DNA from 4 places in the Erwinia sp. GW821-FHT03D09 genome. Region 4 is predicted to be linked to each of the others. Evidence: predicted binding sites of a transcription regulator. Region 4 holds the regulator's gene; each other region holds the start of a gene.
What was found. Region 4 encodes PhoB, which activates phosphate uptake and scavenging genes when phosphate is short. Its sites were predicted from a motif close to CTGTCATAAAACTGNCNNAT; they were not measured.

Region 1 (2,203 bases), on a different contig from region 4:
GCACCAGGATAAAGGTGGCAGAGGTGATTGGCCACGCGTTGTCGCCTTTCTGGAAGGTCAGATCCTGGGCGAACGATTTACTCCAGTCTGCGCCTTTAGCGGCATCGCTAAAGCTCTTCTCGCCTGGCTCGATTGCTTTACCATCCGCATCCACCAGCTTGGTGTGCGCCAGGTTGTTTTGCTTAGCGTAAGCGTATTCTACGTAACCGATTGAACCCGGCAGACGCTGTACGAATGCAGCTACGCCGTCGTTGCCTTTACCACCCAGACCCACCGGCCAGTTAACGGTGCTGCCTTTACCGATTTTGCTGTTCCAGTCGCTGTTCACTTTAGACAGGTAGCTGGTGAACACGAAAGAGGTACCGGAACCGTCCGCGCGGCGCACCACGTTAATGTCAGAATCTGGCAGTTTCACGCCCGGGTTCAGCTTGGTGATCGCCTCGTCGTTCCACTTTTTGATGTTGCCCAGGTAGATGTCGCCAACGGTTTTGCCGTCAAGGATCAGCTGGCCAGATTTGATACCAGGAATATTAACCGCCAGTACCACGCCGCCAATAACTGTCGGAAACTGGAACAGACCATTTTTCTCAAGGTCTTCGTCTTTCATTGGCGCATCAGACGCACCGAAATCTACGGTTTTAGCAATGATCTGCTTAACGCCGCCGGAGGAACCGATCCCCTGATAGTTAACCTGAGTACCTGTTGCTGTGTTGTACTCAGCAGCCCACTTGTTATAAACCGGAGCCGGGAAAGTACCGCCAGCGCCAGTCAGATTGGTGGCTGCCATGGCAGAAACTGCGCTCAGAGACAGGGTTACCGCGACGAATTGAGCCAGGGTTTTGTGCATCAGTGTCATGTTCCCTCCACGGGATTAAAAGTCAGGCCAGTGCTGTGTTTATCTGATTAATGTTTGCTGCTGGAGGAAAAATAGGACAGTTTGGTGACAGTAAAATGTACAAAATATGACACTTTTATGACAACCTGCTTTGGACTGACTGGCGATTCTTCCACCGGCGTTGTTGGATTGTTGCGCACTGTTCGTGGAGATATCACTCGTGCAGGTTTTTAATCATAGATACGGCGATCTCTCCTCTTAACAATTTAACATTAACTGCGATTAGCAATAACATGTATGTTACATTCTTTTTTTCGGTGGTACGATTACCTTGCTAATAGTTACAATAGTTATTAAATGCAAGGAACTGTTATGAACGTTACCGCCGCCGTTATTAATGAAACCCACGCCCCCTATCAGCTGGAAGAACTGCAGCTGAGCGCCCTCCAACCAGATGAAGTCAAAGTGAAGGTCGTCGCTTCCGGGATTTGCCACTCGGATGAAGCCATACGCGTAGGGGATGGCCCCTACACATTTCCCGCCGTCTTAGGCCATGAAGGCGCGGGCATTGTTGAAGAGGTCGGCAGCGCAGTCAAAGGCGTTAAGCCCGGCGATCACGTGGTGATGTCCTATGCCTGGTGCGGGCACTGTCCACAATGTCGGCACGGGCATCCTTCCCTCTGCCATGACTGGATACCCCTGAATCAAGGCGGTTTTCGCCCGGACGGCAGCGCCATCTTCAGTAAAAAAGACGGTACGCCGGTAGCCAACTTCTTTTCACAGTCCTCCTTCGCCACCCATACCCTGACCAAATTTCACAACCTGATCGTACTTGATAAAAAAATGGACCTGCGCCTGGCTGCACCGCTCGGCTGTGGGCTGTTAACCGGGGCGGGTACGGTATTTAACGGCCTGAAACCCGCCGCAGGTTCAACCATCGCCATTTTTGGTACCGGGGCCGTTGGTCTTGGTGCGATGATGGCGGCGAAAATTGCCGGCTGCCGCACCATTGTTGCCGTGGATATCCATGATTCACGCCTTGAACTGGCCCGGTCACTCGGCGCAACTCATACCATCAATAGCAAACAGCAGGATGCGCTGGCCGTTATCAAATCCCTGACTCAGAATGACGGGGTCAGTGCATCCGTTGATACCACCGGCCAGTCAGCGGTAATGAAAACGGCGCTGGATGTCCTTGCTATCGGCGGCACGCTGGCTCCGGTGGCTGTGACCCGCCATGATATTTCCTTCAACACCATGCGTGATCTGGTGGCCTCCAGCCGACGTATGATCGGCGTACTGATGGGGGATGCCGTTCCACAAACCTCAATCCCACAGTTGATTGACTATCACCAACGCGGCCTGTTC
Region 2 (2,203 bases), on a different contig from region 4:
TGCTGGACGAACCGGCAGCCGGGCTTAACCCGAAAGAAACTCACGAGCTGGATGAGCTGATTGCAGAACTGCGCGGTGAGCATAAAGTCTCGGTACTGCTGATTGAACACGATATGAAACTGGTAATGGGTATCTCTGACCGTATTTACGTGGTGAACCAGGGCACGCCGCTGGCGAACGGTACGCCGGAAGAAATTCGTAACAACCCGGATGTGATCCGTGCTTACCTCGGGGAGGCATAAGATGAGTAACTCCATGCTTTCTCTGAATAATATCAGTGCGCACTACGGAAAAATTCAGGCGCTGCACAACGTCAGCCTGCATATTAATCAGGGGGAAATTGTCACCCTGATTGGTGCCAACGGCGCGGGTAAAACCACTATTCTTGGTACTCTGTGCGGCGAACCGCGCGCAACGCAGGGCACTATCGTCTTCGACGGTCAGGATATCACCGACTGGCAGACCGCGCGCATCATGCGTGAAGCCATCGCCATCGTACCGGAAGGCCGCCGGGTATTTTCCCGCATGACGGTGGAAGAGAACCTGGCGATGGGCGGTTTCTTTGCCGAGCGCCAGCAGTATCAGGAACGCATCAAGCGCGTTTACGAACTGTTCCCGCGCCTGTGGGAGCGCCGTATTCAGCGCGCCGGTACCATGTCCGGCGGCGAGCAGCAGATGCTGGCGATTGGCCGTGCGCTGATGAGCCAGCCGCGCCTGCTGCTGCTGGATGAACCGTCGCTGGGTCTGGCGCCGATTATCATCCAGCAGATTTTCGACACCATCGAGCAGCTGCGCAAAGAAGGGATGACCATCTTCCTCGTTGAGCAGAATGCGAATCAGGCGCTGAAGCTGGCGGATCGCGGCTACGTGCTCGAAAACGGTCATGTGGTGCTCGAAGACACGGGTGATGCATTGCTCGCCAACGAGGCGGTCAGAAGCGCCTACCTCGGTGGTTAACTCACAAGGGCAGCCCGCATGGCTGCCTTTTCTTGCTCCGAACGTGCGGACAATTGTGCATTAAATCTGTGATCGTCTTCTCTCAGTTGATTGCCAAAGTTGTTACATTCCTCTCATTTCTGCCGTCACGTTTCGAAATTCCCGTCATTTGTTTGTCACATTTTCGTCACATCGCTATTATTAATTTGTCATTTAGCCGTGGCATGTTACTTGCCGACTCACACAGTGCGCGTAATCGCGCATCATTAAAACGGGCACAGGAAACCGATATGTCATCTACCGCATTCCGTCGTACTGCTCTCAGCATGGTGCTGGGACTGACCTTCAGCGGCAGCGCGCTGGCCGCTACCGAAATTCCGTTCTGGCACTCAATGGAAGGTGAGCTGGGCGTAGAGGTTGACTCACTGGCGAAGCGTTTTAACGAAGCTCACCCCGATTATAAAATTGTGCCGACCTACAAAGGCAACTACGAACAGAGCCTGGCGGCGGGTATTGCTGCCGTGCGTACCGGCAAAGCACCGGCTGTATTGCAGGTTTATGAAGTGGGTACGGCGACCATGATGGCATCGAAAGCCATCGTTCCGGTTAACGAAGTGTTCAAAAAAGCCGGTATCGCGATGGATGCGAAACAGTTTGTGCCTGCGGTAGCCGGTTACTACAGCGATTCGAAAGGCGAGTTGATTTCTCAGCCGTTCAACAGTTCCACGCCGGTGCTGTACTACAACAAAGACGCCTTCAAAAAAGCCGGTCTGAACCCGGACCAGCCGCCAAAAACCTGGCAGGAATTAGCGAAGGATACCGACGCGCTGCGAAAAGCGGGCATGTCCTGTGGCTACGCCAGCGGCTGGCAGGGCTGGATTCAGATTGAAAACTTCAGCGCCTGGCACGGCCTGCCGGTCGCTACCAAAAACAACGGCTTCGACGGCACCGATGCCGTGCTGGAGTTCAACAAGCCGGTACAGGTGCGCCACATCCAGATGTTGGAAGATCTGAACAAGAAGGGTGATTTCACCTACTTCGGCCGTAAAGATGAATCCACCTCCAAGTTCTACAACGGCGACTGTGCGATCACCACCGCCTCTTCCGGCTCGCTGGCCGACATCCGCAAATACGCCAGGTTTAACTTTGGCGTGGGCATGATGCCGTACGACGAAACCGTGCCGAACGCGCCACAGAACGCCATTATCGGCGGTGCCAGCCTGTGGGTGATGAAAGGCAAAGACGATGCGACCTATAAAGGCGTCGC
Region 3 (2,203 bases), on a different contig from region 4:
TTCGCGCTGCGACACGGCAACGATGTTGGAATCATGATCCAGAATTACCGCACGTGAGCTGGTAGTTCCCTGGTCGAGTGCGACGATATATTTTTTTTCTACGGTCATAATTTCTTCCTGATGAGTTCGAGAGTTATACCCGCCGGAGCGGGTATAGCAGGATTACGCTTTACGCTGTGCAGCGCGCTGCACTACTTCATCCTTTTTTACCGCCGTCTGACCCGGCAGATTGCGGCCAATCAGAGAACGGTAGCCAAATGCGCCAACGATTGCACCGAGCATCGGCCCGAAGATTGGCACGAGGAAATAAGGAATATCGCGACCGCCGGTGAAGGCCATGCTGCCCCAGCCTGCGAGTGATGCGAACAGCTTAGGACCGAAATCACGCGCCGGGTTCAGAGCAAATCCAGTCAGTGGGCCCATTGCGGCACCAATTACGGCAATCAGTAGACCGATTAACAGCGGTGCTAGTGGGCCACGCGGCAACCCGTTGCCATCATCGGTCAGTGCCATGATCAGCGCCATCATCACGGCAGTAATCACAGCTTCGACCAGGAACGCCTGCCCCACGCTGATATGCGGATTTGGGTAGGTTGAGAATACGCCAGCAACATCCAGACTTTCTACGCTACCGCGTACCAGCTGATGAGTCTGTTCGTAGTCGAGGAATAAATTGTAGTAGAGCCCGTACACCAGCGCAGCAGCGCAGAACGCGCCGGCTATCTGAGAAATGATGTAGGGGAGCAATTTACGTCCTTCAAAATTAGCAAATAACCACAGGGCAATACTGACAGCAGGATTCAGGTGCGCGCCGGAGATGCCTGCGCTGAGGTAGACCGCCATGGCAACGGCGATGCCCCACACGATGCTAATTTCCCACTGGCCAAAAGCGGCACCAGCGAGTTTTAACGCAGCGACACAGCCTGCACCAAAGAAGAGGATGGTTGCGGTGCCGAGAAACTCGGCGATACATTGTCCTTTAAGTGTGCTTGTTGCATGACTCATGTTGAAATTCCTGAAGGCGAGTTAAGAGTTTACTATCATCGTTTTTCTCATTCCCTGAGCCGCCCAAGTCTTTTGTAGGGCTGATGTGAATTTATCGTTAACGAGCATAAACGAGAAATAGCGAAATCAAAAGTTGTGTGCTGTGTCATAAAAATGAGCGAATTCGCGTATTCAGGGTGCTTAAAATCACTATGCTGCGCGTTTAAGCGGTAACGAAATGTGCAACTCATTAATCTCGGCCCTGCCGTATTGCGCGAATATGTTACACAAACCAGGTCTACGCTGAAAATTGTTACAGACTGCACCCCAACTGGCTTAGCTGCTGGACTTGCTATGCGCGTCTACTTACAATCGAAGCATCGTTGTTATCCGCGGAATGTCGGTTCACTCCTTATCCCTGCGGCTAGCATCATCAGCGCCCTGCGATTAGGAGAGGTTATAGATATGTCATTTGAAGTATTCGAGAAACTGGAAGCAAAAGTGCAGCAGGCGATTGATACCATCACGCTGTTGCAGATGGAGATCGAAGAGCTTAAAGAACAGAATGGAAATCTGAATCAACAAATTCAGCATGCTGCTGGTAATAGTGAAGCGCTGGTGCGTGAAAACCAGCAGCTAAAGGAAGAGCAGCACGTATGGCAGGATCGTCTGCGTGCGCTGCTGGGTAAAATGGAAGAAGTGTAAGGCTTCGCTTTTTATTAAAGTGAGTCTGCAGAGAGCGGGTGCCAGCGGCACCCGTTTTTGAATCCGTTATTCGAGGTCAAGCGGGTCTTCTGACAGGATCATGCCGGTGTTGTCGGCGTAGAGATGATCGCCAGAGAAGAAGGTGACGCCGCCAAAGTTTACGCGAACATCGCTTTCACCAATCCCTTCTCCGGCAGCGCCGGCAGGAATGGCTGCGATCGCCTGGATACCGATATCCAGCTCTTCCAGATCGTCAACCTGGCGCACTGATCCGTAAATTACAATGCCTTCCCATTCATTTTGGACTGCCAGCCTTGCCAGTGCCGCATCAACCAGCGCGCGACGCACGGAGCCGCCACCGTCTACCAGCAGTATCCGGCCCCGACCGTTTTCCTCCAGCAAATCATAAAGTAGACCGTTGTCCTCGAAACATTTTACCGTAATGATTTGCCCACCAAACGAGGTGCGGCCACCAAAGTTTGAGAAGAGCGGTTCAACGACATTCACGTCTTCG
Region 4 (2,203 bases):
AGTCTGCAGGCGGGAAGGCGTCGGCCGGGAAAGCATCCAGCGTGCCGATGTAGATATCGCGCATCGCGTCGCTTTTGGTCACGCCCATGGTAGTCAGATGCCCGGTGGCGATCACCGGCAGCGTCAGATTCAGGGCCGCCCGCTGCGCCAGCGCCTCCTGCCAGCAGCGTTGATAGTGGTCGGTAATCGCCTCCAGCAGGGTTTGCTGCTTGTCGCGACCCGACTGGCCGCTCTGGCTGCGCATAATGTCACGTGGGCGCAGGAACGGAATGGCGCACAGCATCGCCCCTGGTTGACCGTCACGCGTGTTCAGTACCAGCACCTGGTCGCGGATATCGTCACTGGCGGCGGCGATCACTCGGGTATTAAGGCAAGCCAGCAACTCACGTGATTCATTCAATGTCGCCACCGAATCATGATTGCCGCCCAGCACCACCAGCTGGCAGCCGGTCTGCTGTAAATTCACCACGAAGCGGTTATACAGCTCGCGGGCATAGCTTGGCGGCGATCCGGTATCAAAAATATCACCGGCGACTATAATCGCATCAGCCTGCTGCGCTTCTGCCTGCTCCAGCAGCCAGTCAAGAAAGGACTGATGTTCAGCCGCCCGGCTTTTGGTATAGAAAAACTGCCCGAGATGCCAGTCGGCGGTATGAATGATGCGCATGTCACTCCCTGCATAGCCTGATGATGTTGCGGGGGATTATAAACGCTGTTGCTGTTAACGGGGTAAGTGAATGCCTGCGGTAAGGTTGAAATCATCCGCGCTGCTTTTTCGCTATGCTCCCAATTTCGGGGGTGTTTTTTTCATAAAATTGTCATAAAACTGACGCATAATGACGCCGCATATCCCCGTGACAGCCTGTCACATTAGCAGGAGCAATAATGGCTAAGCGTATTTTGGTAGTTGAAGATGAAGCCCCAATCCGCGAGATGTTGTGTTTCGTTCTTGAACAAAACGACTATCAACCCATTGAAGCTGAGGATTACGACAGCGCGGTTAGCCTGCTGATTGAACCCTGGCCGGATTTGATTCTGCTTGACTGGATGCTGCCGGGCGGCTCCGGTATTCAGTTTATTAAGCATCTGAAGCGCGAAGCGATGACCCGCGATATTCCGGTGATGATGTTAACGGCGCGCGGTGAAGAAGAAGATCGCGTACGTGGCCTGGAAGTCGGGGCCGATGACTATATTACCAAGCCGTTCTCGCCGAAGGAGCTGATGGCGCGCATCAAAGCAGTTATGCGTCGTATCTCGCCAATGGCGGTAGAAGAGGTGATTGAGATGCAGGGGCTGAGCCTCGACCCGTCCTCTCACCGCGTGATGTCGGATACCCAACCGCTTGAAATGGGGCCGACCGAATACAAGCTGCTGCATTTCTTTATGACTCACCCGGAACGTGTTTACAGCCGCGAACAGTTGCTAAACCACGTCTGGGGAACTAACGTTTACGTCGAAGACCGTACCGTTGACGTGCATATTCGTCGCCTGCGTAAAGCCTTAGAGCTGACCGGGCACGATCGCATGGTACAAACCGTTCGTGGAACAGGTTATCGTTTCTCTGCACGCTACTGATCGTTCGCACTGGAGTCTGAACCGTGTTGGAACGCCTCTCCTGGAAGAGATTATTTCTGGAGCTGCTGCTCGCCAGCCTGCCCGCGCTTCTGCTCGGGCTGCTGATCGGGTATCTGCCCTGGCTGCTGTTAGTCTCAGTACTCTGCGTGCTGGGTTTCCACTTCAATAATTTACTTCGCCTTTCCCACTGGCTGTGGGTTGATCGCAGCATGACTCCGCCAAGCGGACGGGGCAGTTGGGAGCCGCTGTTTTATGGGTTGTATCAGATGCAGGCGCGTAATCGCCGCCGCCGCCGCGAGCTGGGGCATCTGATTAAACGCTTTCGCAGCGGCGCGGAATCGCTGCCCGATGCGGTGATCCTCACCACCGAAGAAGGGACGATTTTCTGGTGTAACGGCCTGGCCCAGCAGATGCTGGCGCTGCGCTGGCCGGAGGATAACGGCCAGAATATCCTTAACCTGCTCCGCTATCCTGAGTTCACCCGCTATCTTCGCCAGCGCGATTTCAGCCGCCCACTGACGCTGGTGCTGAATAATCACCGCCATATTGAGTTCCGCGTGATGCCCTATAGCGAAGGGCAGTGGCTGATGGTGGCCCGTGACGTTACCCAGATGCATCAGCTGGAGGG

Region 1: pstS (phosphate ABC transporter substrate-binding protein PstS) is a predicted target of PhoB. The motif match lies at 961-980, and genes of this name have one in related genera.
Region 2: ugpB (sn-glycerol-3-phosphate ABC transporter substrate-binding protein UgpB) is a predicted target of PhoB. The motif match lies at 1,099-1,118, and genes of this name have one in related genera.
Region 3: AC07U6_RS16015 (MIP/aquaporin family protein) is a predicted target of PhoB. The motif match lies at 1,148-1,167, and genes of this name have one in related genera.

What each region holds. Positions count from the first base shown of each region.
Region 1 is NZ_JBWKUK010000013.1:111,276-113,478, forward strand. Features, by position in the region: gene pstS (phosphate ABC transporter substrate-binding protein PstS) at 1-856, opposite strand, end outside; gene AC07U6_RS14625 (NAD(P)-dependent alcohol dehydrogenase) at 1,208-2,203, shown strand, end outside.
Region 2 is NZ_JBWKUK010000002.1:185,884-188,086, forward strand. Features, by position in the region: gene livG (high-affinity branched-chain amino acid ABC transporter ATP-binding protein LivG) at 1-242, shown strand, start outside; gene livF (high-affinity branched-chain amino acid ABC transporter ATP-binding protein LivF) at 244-957, shown strand; gene ugpB (sn-glycerol-3-phosphate ABC transporter substrate-binding protein UgpB) at 1,227-2,203, shown strand, end outside.
Region 3 is NZ_JBWKUK010000015.1:102,153-104,355, forward strand. Features, by position in the region: gene glpK (glycerol kinase GlpK) at 1-108, opposite strand, end outside; gene AC07U6_RS16015 (MIP/aquaporin family protein) at 163-1,005, opposite strand; gene zapB (cell division protein ZapB) at 1,450-1,689, shown strand; gene rraA (ribonuclease E activity regulator RraA) at 1,756-2,203, opposite strand, start outside.
Region 4 is NZ_JBWKUK010000017.1:40,225-42,427, reverse strand. Features, by position in the region: gene sbcD (exonuclease subunit SbcD) at 1-667, opposite strand, end outside; gene phoB (phosphate response regulator transcription factor PhoB) at 886-1,575, shown strand; gene phoR (phosphate regulon sensor histidine kinase PhoR) at 1,599-2,203, shown strand, end outside.